2 linked regions of the Solidesulfovibrio magneticus RS-1 genome follow. Each later gene encodes a partner of the first gene's protein in a complex. Links are inferred from orthologs where the notes say so. Each region holds a gene or a part of one and is shown in the gene's direction. Other genes may lie near its edges. The genes, in order: fliM and fliG.

Region 1 (7,305 bases):
CCGATTTTGTGGGGCGGCCGAGCCGAAGGAATAAATTCCACGGCGGACAGCCCCAAGGCCTCGGCCACCTCGATGGCGGCCCGGACATGGGCGACGTGGACGGGATTGAACGTCCCGCCGAAAATGCCGATCCTGGTCCCGGACATGCCGCTTCGCTAACCCCGCACCTGCCCCTGGCCGAGCACCACGAACTTGGCGCTGGTCAGTTCCACCAGCCCCATGGGGCCGTAGGAATGGAGCTTGGAGGTGGAGATGCCGATCTCCGCGCCAAGGCCGAGTTCGCCGCCGTCGTTGAACCGCGTGGAGCAGTTGACGCCGACCATGGAGGCGTCGGCCCGGCGCAGGAAATCCATGGCCCGGTCATGGTTCTCGGTGCAGATGACCTCGGTGTGCCCGGAACCGTGGCGGTGGATGTGGGTGAGCGCTTCGTCCAGGGAATCGACAACCTTGACGGCCAAGATAAGGTCATGGAACTCGTGGCCGAAATCCTCGGGCATAGCCGCCACGGCTCCTTCGCCCAAAAGCGGCAGGGAGCGCGGGCAGGCCCGCATGGTCACGCCGACCCGGCGCAAGGCGTCGCCGATGCGGGGCAGGAAGGTCGGTGCGGCGTCGACGTGGACGAGCAGGCACTCCAGGGCGTTGCACACCCCCGGACGCTGGGCCTTGGCGTTGACTACGATGGTCTCGGCCCGGGCCTCGTCGGCCCCGCTGTCGATGTAGGCGTGGCACACGCCCTTGTAGTGTTTGAGCACCGGCATGGTGGCCTGGGAGACCACGGCCCGGATGAGCCCTTCCCCGCCGCGCGGGATCATGACATCGATGAGTTCGTCGAGCTTGCATAGGGCGGCTACGGCGGCCCGGTCGGCTGTGGGGACGAGCTGGGCGGCGTCGGCCGGCAGGCCCGACGCTTCCAAGGCTTCGCGCAATAGCCCGGCCAGGGCCAGGTTGGAGGCCAGGGCCTCGGAACCGCCCTTCAAGATGACGGCGTTGCCGGCCTTGAGGCACAAGATGGCGGCGTCGATGGTGACGTTGGGCCGGGATTCGTAGATCATGCAGATAACGCCCAAGGGCACGCGCATGCACCCGACGAGCAGGCCGTTTGGCCGGGGGCGCATGGACTCGATGGCCCCCACGGGGTCGGGCAAGGCGATGATCTCACGGCAGGCCTTGGCCATGCCGTCCATGACCGCCGGGGTCAGCGTCAGACGGTCCAGGCGCGGGGCATCCATGCCGGCCGCGCGCGCCTTTTCGAGGTCAGCGGCGTTGGCGGCCAGCACGCCTTCACGGCGGGTTTCCAGCAGCCCGGCGAGTCCGGCCAAAAAGGCGTCCTTGGCCGCGCCGGAAGCGGCGGCCATGGCCCGGGACGCTTCCTTGGCCTTTCGGGCCATGACTTCCATGTCGGCGGCAACGCTCATATGAACCTCCAGGATAGGGCGCGAAAAGTTGGCTGATAGCCCCTTGGCCCCGGAAAGTCAAAGCGCCTTTGCCGCCAGCGACACGCCGGCCACGATGTTGCCGCTGCGGGTTGCAACCTGCGCAAAGACGGCCTGGACCACGCCGAAGCCTGCTTGCGACAAGAGCCCCTCAAGCTCTTCAAACGTGAAATGGTGGGCCTGATACAGCACGACCCCGCCCTCGCGCACCAGAAAGCTTCCGGCCTCGCCGGTTTCGGCCAGACCGGCCTCGTAGCGGGCCCGATAATACGGCAGATCGGGATTGCGCAGGAAATCGCCCAGACACAGTAGGCCCTTGACCACCCGCCGGGCTTCGGCCAACACGGCCAGCCGGGCGGCCGGACTCGGCAGCGTGGTCATGACCGCCTGAAGCACGGCTACCTCAAAGGAAGCGTCAGCAAAGGGCAAGGCGGCAAGATCCGCCCGGACCACAGCCAACCCAAGCCCTGCGGCCAGGGCCAGACTCGGCGGATTGCAGTCGGCCCCGACATGGGACGCTCCAAGGCCGTCTCGGCGAAGCCCGGCCAGGGTCCGTCCCGGGCCGCAACCCAGGTCCACGATACGGTCTCCGGGGCCAATGAGCGCCCGCACTTCCGGGACAAGCTCCAGCGAAGACGGCACGGCGGCGGCATTTTCCCAATATATGGACATCATTATAATTAAGTCGCCCTTTCTGGCTCCGCGCTTTTCCGGTCGCCTCACTCCGCGTGCGTCATACCAAATATTGGTTGCGCAGGTCATGTCGGGCTTGCGCACCACGAACCACGTGTATGGGCGGCAACAGCTTTCCGCCCATGCTCAGGCAAACCGTGGCGCGACAGCACGTCAACGCGCAGAGTGTGTTTCAGTTTTTTAAAAAACCAAACACCTTTCGCCAGGATTGGTTTCGCCAGAACCAGGTAAATCTTATATCATTCTTAATTTATTATCAATATTAGCATGAAACACGTTGGCATGACAATTGATAATCATTCCGCGTCAATCAATCCGCCCTACAGGGAGAAGGCTATGGATGCTTTGCTGAAAAAACTCTTGCTCGTACTTGCCGCCGTCAGCCTGAGCCTGGCTGCCACGGCCGGCGGGGTCATGGCCCAGAACTTCTCGGCCGGAAGCTTCAACTTCGAACCCCGGTTCAGCGCCTACGGGACCACCAATCCTCGGGTCAACACCATCATGACCTACGGCGGCGCGCTCAATTATTATGTCTTCGACAACTTCGCCGTGGAAGCTGAAGGCATGGGCGTTTACATGGACCAGACCAAACGTTTTGAGACCGCCCTTGGCTACGGCAGCAAGTCCGATCCTGCCAACGGCATCGGCGCCAACTTCAACGTCCGCTGGCACTTCGTGGCCACCACCCAAGCCTCGGTCTTCGCCGGCGCGGGTTTCGGCGGCATGTGGGCCGACGCCAAGACCCCGTACAACGGTTTTGAAAACAACCTGACCGAGAACGGCGAGATCGGCGCGACCTATTCCCTGACCCAGCAGCTGAGCCTCAAAGGATCGGTCAAGTACCTCCACATCGGCCAGTTCAACAACCAGGGCATCAACGCCTTCGGCGGCACCCTGGGCCTTAATGTCAGCTTCTAGCCAGACCCGGGCGTTCGCCACGCCCGTTTGACCGGGGACGCCCCCGGAGGAAGGATCCGGCCGCCCCAACATGGGCGGCCGGTTTTCGTTTGCAGGCCTCCCTTTTCATTTCGCGCCGATAGCCCTATAGTGGTCCGATAAACGGCCGAAAGGTGCGGGCATGAGCAAAATTCTCGATCAGGACGAAGTCGATGCGCTGCTTCGGGGGTTATCCGGCGGCGAGATCGAAGCGGAAAACGACATTCTGGAGGACGACTCCGGGGTCGTGGTCTTCGACCTGTCCAACCAGGACCGCATCATCCGCGGCCGGATGCCGGTTCTGGAAATCATCAACGACCGCTTCGCCCGCCTGGCCTCCAACGCCATGGCCAACGCCATGCGCAAGCGCGCCGACGTCAACCCCATTTCCATCGACATGTCCAAGTTCGGGGACTTCATGCGCTCCCTGCCCGTCCCCACCTCCATCAACATCTTCAAGCTCGATCCGCTGCGCGGCAACGCCATCCTCGTTGTCGACTCCAGGCTGGTATTCGCCATGGTGGAGAGCTTTTTCGGCGGGGCCGGCTCCCAGCCCAAGATCGAGGGCCGGGATTTCACCCCTATCGAGCAGGCCATCATCAACCGAGTGGTGCGCATCGCCCTGGAAAACATGGAGGAATCCTGGCAGCCCGTTCACGAGGTCCACATCGAACTCGTGCGCAGCGAGGTCAATCCCCAGTTCGCGGCCATCGTGCCGCCAAGCGATGTCGTGGTCGTCGTGACCTTCGAGGTCGAACTCGAAAACGCCATCGGCTCGCTCATCGTCTGCCTGCCCTACGCCACCATCGAGCCCATCCGCTCCAAGCTCTACGCCTCGTTCCAGACCGAACGCCTGGAAGTGGACCATGCCTGGATCGCCCGGTTCAAGGAACGGCTCATGGAAACGCCCGTGGAACTCCTCGTGCGCTTTGGCCGCTCCCAGATCACCGGCCGCCAGTTGTTGTCGCTCAAGCCCGGGGACATCCTCATGCTCGAAAACGACGTGGACGAACTGCTGGAAGCCGAGATCCAGGGCGTTCGCAAGTTCCAGGGCATCCCGGGCCTGGTCAAGTCCAACAAGGCCTTCCAGATCGTCAAGGAAGAAGAGATTCGTCTCGAATAGCTTGGCTACACTTTTTTGTGTATCGACAACTACTTCCAATAGTTCATTTTTTCACAAACATTGCAAATGCGTCATGGTCACACCCTTGCGACCGTGATAGTTTCCCGTCTCGTGGAACCGCAAACCCTGGCTCTGTCCATCCTGCCCCAGCCCGATGACGCCACCTGCGGGCCGACCTGCCTGCACGCCGTCTACGGCTACTACGGCGACCACCTCCCTCTGGAGGACGTCATCGCCGAGGCTCCCACCCTGCCCGACGGCGGGACGCTTGGGGCCTATCTCGGCTGCCATGCCCTGCGGCGGGGCTACAAGGCCAAGCTCTACACCTTCGATCTCTCGGTCTTTGACGTCACCTGGTTCGCCCAGGACGTCGATCTGGCCGCCAAGCTGACCGAACAGTTGGTCGTCAAGACCGGCCGCCGTCTGCATCAGGCCTCGGCCGCCTATCTGGAATTCCTGCGCCTGGGCGGCCAGATTCGTTTTGAAGACCTGACCGCTCCGCTTATTCGCGACATCTTGAAGCGCGGCCGGCCCATCCTGGCCGGCTTGTCCGCCACCTATCTCTACCGCACCCCGCGCGAGCGCGACGTGGCCGGCAAGACCGTGTTCGACGATCTGCGCGGCAAGCCGTCCGGGCATTTCGTGGTGATAAACGGCTACGATTCCTCGGCCCGCGTCACCCATATCGCCGATCCGCTCCTGCCCAATCCCATCAGCCGCAGCCAATACTACGAGGTGACGCTCAATCATCTGGTCTGCGCCGTCATGCTTGGCGTCATCACCGACGACGCCAATCTGCTCGTGCTTTCGCCTCGAAAGAAAAGCCGGTCCGAGGACCGGCAAAGGAGTCTCTAGTGTCTGTTTTGGTGATCATGGAAAACCCCGAGGACTGTTCCCTGGTGTTTTCCGGCGTCGAACCCGTCGCCGCCCGCAGCTATCTGGCCGACGAGGCCTTCACCGCCCTGCGCGGGGTCAAGATCATCAACCTCTGCCGTTCCTTCCGCTACCAATCCATGGGCTATTACGTGTCGCTTCTGGCCGAAGCCCGGGGCCACAAGCCCATCCCGTCCATCACGGCCATCCAGGACATGAAGTCCGTGGGCATCATCCGGCTGGCCTCGGAAGAACTGGCCGAACTCCTGGAACGGGCCCTGGCCGACAGGCCGCAGGAAAAAATAAGCTTCTCGGCCTATTTCGGCAAAACGCCGGAAAAAGGCCTGGAACAGCTCGCCTCGCGGCTGTTCAAGCTCTTTCCCACGCCGTTTCTGCGGGCCGACTGCAACTGGCAAAACGGCTGGCAGCTCCAAAACGTCTCGCCTCTGCCTCTGCGCGACATCCCCGAGGAAGAGCGCGACTTTGCCGAGGCCGTGTCCACCGACTACTTCACCGGCAAAAAGCTCACCATCCCCAAGCGCCAAGTGAGCCGCTACGATCTGGCCATCCTCCACGACCCCGAGGAGGAACGCCCGCCTTCCGACGCCCGGGCCATCAAGCGCTTCGTCAAGGCCGCCGAGAACCTTGGCCTTGGCGTGGAGATCATCACCCGCGAGGATTCCAACCGCCTGTCGGAGTTCGACGCGCTGTTCATCCGCGAAACCACCAACGTCGATCACCACACCTACCGCATGGCCCGCAAGGCGGCGGCCGAAGGGCTGGTGGTCATCGACGACCCGGAATCCATCCTGCGTTGCTCCAACAAGGTCTATCTGGCCGAGGTGCTGTCGCGCCTGAAAATTCCGGCCCCCCGCACGGTTATCGCCCATTGCAAGAATATCGACCATATCCTGGAAGAGCTGCCCCTGCCCTGCGTGCTCAAGCAGCCCGACAGCGCCTTTTCCCAGGGCGTGGTGCTGGTGCGCGAATCCGACGCGCTCATGCAGGAGGCCAAGCGGCTTTTGTCCAAGTCCGATCTGGTCATCGCCCAGGAGTATCTGCCCTCGGAATACGACTGGCGCATCGGGGTGCTGGACAAGCGGCCGCTTTTTGCCTGCAAGTACTACATGGCCTCGGGCCATTGGCAGATCCTGCGCAAGGGCAAGTCCGGCAAGGACGTCTACGGCCGGGTGGAAACCCTGCCCGTGGCCAAGGCCCCCAAGAAGGTGGTCAACACGGCGCTCAAGGCGGCGGCGGCCATCGGCGACGGGCTTTACGGCGTGGATCTCAAGCAGGTGGGCGACAAGGTCTACGTCATCGAGGTCAACGACAACCCCAACATCGACGCCGGCTTCGAGGACGAGGTGCTGCAGGACGAACTCTATTTGCGCGTGGTGGAAGTCTTTCTCAAACGCATCGAACGCCGCAAAACCGGGAGCCTCAACGTATGAGCAAAGCCAGACATCTCTTCTCCGCTTTCGGCATTGAGATCGAATATATGATCGTTGACCGCGAAACCTTGGCGGTCCGGCCCATCGCCGACAAGCTGCTGGCCGCCGCCGGCGGCGTTCCGGACGCCAGCGACGTCGAACTGGGGCCGGTTACCTGGTCCAACGAACTGGTGGCCCATGTGCTGGAGATGAAGGTTAGCAAGCCCGCCAAGACCTTGAAGGGTCTGGCCGCCGCCTTTGCCGCCAGCGTGGCCAAAGCCGAGGAACTGCTGGCTCCCCACGGCGCGCGCCTGCTCCCCACCGGCGCCCATCCCCTCATGGACCCCTTCACGGAAACCGTGCTGTGGCCCCACGAGAGCAGCGAAATCTACAAGGCGTTCGACGCCATCTTCAATTGCAAGGGACATGGCTGGGCCAATCTGCAAAGCATGCACATCAACCTGCCTTTTGCCGGCGACGACGAGTTCGGCCGGCTCCATGCCGCCATTCGCGTGCTCATGCCCATCATGCCGGCCCTGGCCGCCTCCACGCCCATCCTCGACGGCAAGGCCACGCCTTGGCTCGATGCACGGATGCGCCACTACGCCCACAACGCCGACCGGGTGCCGGCAGTTATGGGCGCGGTGATCCCGGAAGCCGTTTTTTCCATCGACGAATACCACGCGCGCATTCTGGAGCCGCTCTACCGCGACATCGCCCCCCTGGACCCCAAGGGGGTGCTTCGCGGCGATTTCCTCAACGCCCGTGGGGCCATCCCGCGTTTCGAGCGCTCCACCATCGAAATCCGGGTGCTGGA
Region 2 (7,325 bases), 2.6 Mb from region 1 along the record:
CAAGCAATCCTCATGCCAAGAACCCCAACGCGCCGGCCGGCCGGCTCCACAGGCCCGCGACGCATGACGCTTTTGGGAAATTCGTCCGGCTTTATTAGAAAGTGAAACGAATAGGCGGCAAAAAATGCCCCCGGCCGCGCCGGGCTGATCGGGCTGGAACGCTTTTTGCCCAATAGGCTTTCGAAAACGGGCGGCCAGCCCGGAGACGACTCTCCCAAGCGGAGGAAACAGACCATGAAAACCATTTTTTCAAGCAATCTCGGGCTTCTCGGCAAGGTCATGGACCTGCATCAGGAGCGTCAGAATGTCGTCATGTCCAACCTGGCCAACCAGGACGTGCCCGCCTTCAAGGCCCGCACCCTGGAGTTCGAGCAGGAACTGCAGGCCGCGCTCAATATCGACGGCCGGGGCAAGATGACGCGCACCCAGGGCGGCCACATGCCCACGGTGTTCAATGCCGCCGGCTTCGAGGGCAACATCGACATGGGCTGGAAGCCCCGGGTCGTCCAGGGCCTGGACAGCGTGGACATGGATAAGGAAATGGCGGTCATGGCCAAGAATACGCTCATGTACAACGCCCTGACCGACATCACCAAGAAGAGTTTCGAAGGCCTGCAAAAGGTCATCATGGACGGAGGCAAGTAACATGGATCTCTTCACCGCAATGGACATCGGTTCGTCGGGCATGTCGGCCCAGCGGACCACCATGAACACCATCTCCATGAACCTGGCCAACATCAAGACCACCAGAACGGTCAACGGCGGCGGACCTTACGTGCGCAAGTCCGTCATGCTCGAATCGACTCCGGTGGACAGCCCGTTCTCCAAGGCCATGCAGTCGGCCCAGGACCGCGACCTGGCCGGCGTCAAGGTCACGAGCCTGGTCAACGACAACCGCCCGTTCCGCATGCAGTACGAGCCCGGCCACCCCGACGCCAACGCCGACGGCTACGTGGCCTATCCCGACATCAACGTGGTCGAGGAAATGGCCAACATGATCACGGCCATGCGCAGCTACGAAGCGTCCAGCTCGTCGATCGGCACCGTCAAGAACATGTTCAACAAGGCCCTGGAAATCGGCCGCAGCTAACGGAGAAGCGTCATGGCCATCCCTTCCCTCGCCCTCGCCGCCTACCAGAACGCCCTGTCCCAGTCCGGGGCCATCGAAGCCAAGGTGTCACGCTCCCTGGCCAAGCCGGCCGCGCCGGCCGAAGGGTTCGGCCAGATGCTCACCGACTCCGTCAAGCGCGTCAACGACATGCAAAACGGCAAGGACGCCATGGTCGAGTCCTTTGCCTCGGGCCAGACCCAAAACGTCCATGAACTCATGATCAATCTGCAAAAGGCCAGCTCCGCCATGCAGATGACCACGGCCGTGCGCGGCAAGGTCATCGAGGCCTACCGCGAACTCGTCAAGATCCAGTTCTAGCCCGCGCGACCGTAAACGAAGACCGCCAGGAGACCCGCCATGCCCGACTTCCTCAAGCAAAACTTCGAGAAGCTCATCCAGTACTGGTCCAACCGTTCCGCCGCCCAGCGCATCATGCTGGCCGGACTGGCCGCTTCCCTGGTCGCCGCCTTCGTGGTCATGCTGTTTATTCTCAACCAGCCCGACATGCGCGTACTCTACACCAACATGCCCCAGGAAGACGCCTCCCGGGTGGTGGAGCTCCTCAAGGCTTCCAAGACCCCCTACGAACTGCGCGACAACGGGGCCACCGTGCTGGTACCGGCCGAGGCCGTCTACGAGCAGCGCCTCAAGGTGGCCGGCGAAGGCGTCATGCGCGGCCAGGGCATCGGCTTCGAACTGTTTGACGAACTCAAGGTCGGCCAGACCGACTTCGTCCAGCGCATCAACTACACCCGGGCGCTGCAAGGCGAACTGGCCCGCACCATTTCCGAATTTCCCCAGGTCGAAAAGGCCCGCGTCCACTTGGTGCTGCCCCACAAGAGCCTTTTTATCGAAGAGCAGAAAAAGGCCACCGCCTCGGTGGTGCTGACCCTGCGCAAGGGCCAAAAACTTGACGCCAAGCAGCTCCAGGGCATCGTCAACCTCGTGGCCATGTCCGTGGAAGGCCTTACCCCCGACCACATCACCGTCACCGACACCGCCGGCCAGTCCCTGTATCAGCCGCGCGGCGACGGCGGCCTCGACGGTCTGACCACTACCCAGTTCGAATACAAGAACACCTTCGAATCCAACCTCGAAAACCGCCTCGAACAGATACTCACCCCCATCCTCGGCCCGGGGCGCTCCCTGGCCAAGGTCAACGCCGAGCTCGACTTTGCCCAGCGCACCATCCGCAAGGAACTCTACGACCCCAACGCCACCGTGGTGCGCAGCGAACAGAAAAGCGAGGAATCCACCTCCGGCACGGCGGCCGTGGACGCCTCGGGCGTCACCACCACCCCGCGCGGCGGCGGACAGGCCGTGCCCAACACCAATTTCCGGGGCGAAGGCTATTCCGGCACCGAGTCCACTCAGAAGTCCAACCGGGAAAACAAGACCACCAACTACGAGATCAACAAGGAAGAGCAAAACGTCGTCACCCCCGTTGGCGACTTGAAGCGCCAGTCCATAGCGGTTATCGTGGACGGGACCTATGAGAAGGTCGAGGGGACCAAGAACTGGAAGTTCGTGCCCCGCTCGGCCGAGGAACTGGAACGCATCAAGCAGATCGTGGCCCGGGCCGCCGGCCTGGACGCGGCGCGCGGCGACGAGATCCAGGTGTCGAGCTTCGAGTTCGGCGCGCCGGACGGATCGGCCGAGCCGAGCCTGGTGCAGACCATGCTGGAATACGCCCAGCGGCTGGGCAAGCCCTTCATCAACGGCCTGCTCATCTTCCTGTTCCTCATCCTGGTCGTGCGGCCGGTGGTGCTGGCGCTCATTCGTCCGCGGGTCACCGAAGAGGAGATCGAAACCTTGGAAAGACTGCCCGAAGGCGAAGCCCGGCTGGCCCTGGCCGAGGCCGTGGAAAGCGAAGAGGCGGCGGCCATGCTGGAACCCGGCCGCCAGTTCGAGCTGGCCAAGCACCTGGCCTTGCAACTGTTCGAAGAAAACATGGAGCAGTCCATCTCGCTGCTCAAGAGCTGGCTTAAGCAGGAGGCCTAATCCCCCATGCCCGCCATGATGTCCGGTCCGCAAAAGACCGCCGTTCTCTGTCTGGCCCTGGGCGAAAAGTTCGCCGGGGAGGTGTTCAAACGCCTGGATCGGCGCGAAATCGCCGCCATCTCCAAGGCCATGTTGGACATCGAAACCGTGCCCAAGGAACAGGTCGAGGAAGTGGTCCACGAGTTCAACGACGCCCTCCAGACCGGACGCGACATGGTCACGGGCGGCGCGGACCAGGTGCGCCGGCTGCTCTCCAAGACCCTGGACTCGGACACGGCCAAGTACATCATGGAAACCCTGGAGCTCGACACCGGCCCGACCCCGTTCCAGGAACTGGGCAACGTCTCGCCGCGCATCCTGGCCCAGATCCTGCGCAACGAGCATCCCCAGACCCTGGCCCTGATCCTTGGCCACCTGCACCCCGAGCAGGCCGCCGAACTGCTGCAGAACCTGCCCTCGGGCGTGCGCGCCGAGGTGCTCATGCGCTTGTCCAAGCTCGAAGCCGTGGCCGAGGACATGCTCATGGAAGTGGACAAGGTGCTGCAAAACCAGCTCATCGCCATGGGCGGCAAGGAAGGCAAGAAGGTCGGCGGCATCACCGCCGTGGCCGAAATCCTCAATGCCGTGGACCGGGCCACCGAAGAGGAAGTCCTCTCCGAGATCGAGGAAGAATCCGCCCAGACGGCCGAAGACATCCGCAACCTCATGTTCGTCTTCGAGGACATCAAGGCCCTGGACGACCGGGCCATCCGCGAACTGCTCAAGGAAGTCTCCAACGAGGAGCTCACCCAGGCCTTAAAGGGCGCTTCCGAGGAGCTGCGGGACAAGTTCTTCCGCAACCTTTCCGAGCGCGCCGCCAACATGATCCAGGAAGACCTGGAGATCATGGGTCCCATCCGCCTGGCCGAGGTCGAAGGCGCCCAGCAAAACGTGGTCAAGACCGTGCGGCGCCTGGAGGCCGAGGGCAAGATCGCCATAGGCCGCGGAGGCGGCGATGTCTTTGTCTGACGAAGAGGCGGCAAGCGTCCTCACCGGCCGGGTCATCCTCGGGCCGGGCCTGGCCGGCCCGGGCGAGACCACCGTGGCCGAGCTGGAAGCCCACCGCTCCCCCGAGGAACTCGAAAAGGTCGAGCTCCGATTCTGGGAACGCCTGCGGGCCAAGGCCACGGCCAAGGCCCAGACCATCCTCGCCGAGGCCATGGCCGAGGCCGAGCGCCTGCGCGAGACGGCCCGCCAGGAAGGCTACGCCGCCGGCCACGCCCAGGGCCGGGCCGACGCCGACGCGGCCGCCGCCGAAGCCGCCGCCGCCGCCGCCGCCGAATATGAAGCAACCCTGGCCCATCTGGCCGGCTCTTTCGGGGCCATGGCCGAGGCCCTGACCGGCGAGCGCGCCCGGGTGTGGGATCTGCAGCGCGACGAATTTCTGACGCTGCTGCGCCTGGCCGTGGAGCGCACCGTCAACGTGGCCATCGACGCCCGGCGCGAAGAGATCCTGGCGGCCCTGCTGCACGAAGCCCTGGAAGCCATCGACGCCAAGGCCGAACCCACCCTCACCGTCCACCCCGAGGACGAACCCCTCCTGCGCGAACTGCTCACGCGGGCCAAGGCCGAACGCCCGGCCCTGGCCCGGGTGTCCGTACGCGTCAATCCCGGGCTCATTCCCGGCAGCCTCTATCTCGAATACCCCGAAGGCCTGGTGGACAACACCATCGCCAGCCGGTTTGCCGAAGTCGAAGCGATTTTCGCCCATCTGGCCGCCGCCCCGGCTCCGGGCGAAGGCGGCGACGCGGCCCCCGACACCGCCCCGGCCGGCGACCTGACGCCGGGAGCGCCCGGAGACGGCCATGCCCACGGTTGACGCCGCCGGGGCCATTTCCCTGCTGTCGGCCATGCAGCCCATGAAGACCTACGGCAAGGTCTCCAAGGTCGTGGGGCTTATCGCCGAGGGGCGCGGCATCCGCGCGCCGGTGGGGTCGGTGTGCCACATGCTGCCCCAGGGCGAAGCCCCGGGCACGGAAGTGCCGGCCGAGGTGGTGGGCTTTCGCGACGGGGCGTGTCTGTTCATGCCCTACGGCGACCTGCGCGGCATTGCACCCGGGACCCTTATCCGCAACACCAGCACGCCGCCGCTGTTTCCGGTGGGCCGACGCTACCTCGGCCGGGTCATCGACGCCTTCGGCAACCCCATCGACAACGGCGATCCCGTCGTGCCGCGCCGCTTCAATCCCATTTTCGCCCCGGCCCCCTCGCCCATGGACCGGCCGCGCATCTGCGACCCCATGGATGTGGGCGTGCGGGCCATCAACGGCTGCCTGACGCTGGGCAAAGGCCAGCGCGTGGGCATCATGGCCGGTTCGGGCGTGGGCAAATCCACGCTCATGGGCATGATCGCCCGCAACACCGTGGCCGACGTCAACGTCATTGGGCTTGTGGGCGAACGCGGCCGCGAGCTGCGGGAATTTATTGAAAAGGACCTCGGCCCCGAGGGCATGGCCCGGTCGGTGGTGGTGGTGGCCACCTCGGACCAGAGTCCGCTCATCCGTATGCGGGCCGCCTACGCCGCCACGGCCATGGCCGAATTTTTCCGCGACGAAGGCAACGACGTCATCCTCATGATGGACTCCGTCACCCGCTTTGCCATGGCCGGCCGCGAGGTCGGTCTGGCTGCCGGCGAACCGCCGACCACGCGCGGCTATACGCCCTCGGTCTTCGCCCAGCTGCCCAAGCTCCTGGAGCGGGCCGGCCGCAATGGCCTCGGCAGCATCACCGGCATCTACACCGTGCTGGTCGACGGCGACGATTTCAACGAACCCATCGCCGACAGCGTGCGCTCCATCCTTGACGGGCATATCGTCCTGACCCGCGACCTGGCCGACCAGGGGCATTTCCCGGCCATCGACGTGCTGCGAAGCATCAGCCGTCTGCGCTCCGACGTGACGCCCAAAGACGCCCTTGCCGCCTCGCGCGAGCTCATCCGGCTGCTGGCCACCTACCGGCGCGTGGAAGACATGGTCAACATCGGGGCCTACGCCCGGGGGGCCAACCCGGAAATCGACCGAGCCATCGACATGATCGGCCCCATCAACACCTTCCTGCGCCAGGACGTGGCCGAACGGCAAAGCCTGGAAGAGTGCTTCCAGGCCGTCATCGCCCTGATCGGCAAGAAGTAATTTCGGCTTCCGCCGCCCGCCGTCCTTGCCTGCCGCCCGCCCCCGGGCTACATCTTCCTGCCCCGACGCCTTTTTTCCTCACCGGCCTGGATGCGGCCGAAACCGGCGCGGCCGTGGCCAACAACGGCCGGCTGCGCGCCAAGCGTTCGGGAACGCGCCTCAACCACCAACCGGACCACTGCCATGAACCCCGCCTGCAAGGACATCACCTCGTTTCTCGTCATGGACATCCTCGAACGCGCCCAGGCCATCGAGGCGGCGGGCCACCGCGTCATCCACCTGGAGATCGGCGAACCAGATTTCGACATTCCCGAGTGCGTCAAGGACGCGGCGCAAAAGGCCGTGGCCGAGGGGCGCACCCACTACACCCACAGCCTGGGCATCCTTGAGCTGCGCGAGGCCCTGTGCGCCCTTTACGCCGACGAATACGGCGTGAAGATCAGTCCGGAGCGGATTCTGGTCGCCGGCGGCACCTCGCCGGCCATGCTGCTGGCCTTCGGCGTCCTGGCCCGGCCGGGCAAGCACATGCTGCTCACCGATCCGGCCTATGCCTGCTACCCCAATTTCCTGCGCTTTACCGGACTGACGCCGCGTTATGTGGCCGTGGACGAAGAAGACGGCTTCCAGTGGACGCCGGAGCGTATCTGGGAGTCGGTCAGCGAGGACACCGCCGCCATCCTGCTCAATTCCCCGGCCAACCCCACCGGCACGCTGCTGTCCGAGGCCGCCTTGGAGACCGCCTGCGCCTGCGGCGCGCCGGTGGTGTCCGACGAAATCTACCACGGACTGACCTACGCCGGCCCGGCCCGCAGCGCCCTGCAGTTTTCCGACGACGCTCTGGTGTTAAACGGCTTTTCCAAGCGCTTCGCCATGACCGGGCTGCGCCTGGGCTATCTCATCGCGCCGCCGTCGCTCATGCCGCTTTTGCAAAAGCTTCAGCAAAACCTGTTCATCTGCGCCTCGTCCGTGGCCCAATGGGCCGGGCTGGCCGCGCTGTCCCCGGACGGGCTGGCCGCGGCCGAGGTCATGCGCCAGACTTACGA

The links.
Region 2: the proteins of fliM (region 1) and fliG are in contact, whole or in part, in a crystal structure (PDB 4QRM), measured with the Thermotoga maritima proteins. The link is inferred for Solidesulfovibrio magneticus RS-1 from one-to-one orthologs. Residues at the interface, in WP_004081085.1 of Thermotoga maritima: Tyr124, Leu127, Asp128, Ile130, Met131, Gly132, Gly133, Pro134, Glu136, Pro139, Arg141, Thr144, Glu145, Ile146, Glu147, Ser149, Ile150, Lys153; in WP_004082903.1 of Thermotoga maritima: Phe122, Ser125, Glu126, His127, Pro128, Gln129, Thr130, Val133, Glu157, Arg161, Leu164, Leu165, Arg167, Ser169, Glu171, Val172, Glu175, Ile176, Asn179, Lys182.

The regions. Positions count from the first base shown.
Region 1 is NC_012796.1:2,530,194-2,537,498, forward strand. The notes cover bases 2,408-5,194. They hold fliM (flagellar motor switch protein FliM), read left to right. Parts: upstream 2,408-3,204; coding sequence 3,205-4,185; downstream 4,186-5,194. Other genes in these bases: DMR_RS10750 (outer membrane beta-barrel protein), read left to right, coding at 2,463-3,044; DMR_RS10760 (C39 family peptidase), read left to right, coding at 4,279-5,040; DMR_RS10765 (RimK family protein), read left to right, coding at 5,040-5,194. Outside these bases: nadD (nicotinate (nicotinamide) nucleotide adenylyltransferase), read right to left, coding at 1-146; DMR_RS10740 (glutamate-5-semialdehyde dehydrogenase), read right to left, coding at 156-1,427; DMR_RS10745 (class I SAM-dependent methyltransferase), read right to left, coding at 1,473-2,108; more of DMR_RS10765, read left to right, coding at 5,195-6,509; DMR_RS10770 (carboxylate-amine ligase), read left to right, coding at 6,506-7,305. UniProt on the Bacillus subtilis protein: One of the proteins that forms a switch complex that is proposed to be located at the base of the basal body.
Region 2 is NC_012796.1:5,109,689-5,117,013, forward strand. The notes cover bases 2,313-5,119. They hold fliG (flagellar motor switch protein FliG), read left to right. Parts: upstream 2,313-3,118; coding sequence 3,119-4,120; downstream 4,121-5,119. Other genes in these bases: fliF (flagellar basal-body MS-ring/collar protein FliF), read left to right, coding at 2,313-3,112; DMR_RS21280 (FliH/SctL family protein), read left to right, coding at 4,107-4,970; DMR_RS21285 (FliI/YscN family ATPase), read left to right, coding at 4,957-5,119. Also shown: flagellar basal body rod protein FlgB, read left to right, coding at 235-645; flagellar basal body rod protein FlgC, read left to right, coding at 647-1,090; flagellar hook-basal body complex protein FliE, read left to right, coding at 1,103-1,429; more of fliF, read left to right, coding at 1,469-2,312; more of DMR_RS21285, read left to right, coding at 5,120-6,282; DMR_RS21290 (pyridoxal phosphate-dependent aminotransferase), read left to right, coding at 6,466-7,325. UniProt on the Bacillus subtilis protein: One of the proteins that forms a switch complex that is proposed to be located at the base of the basal body.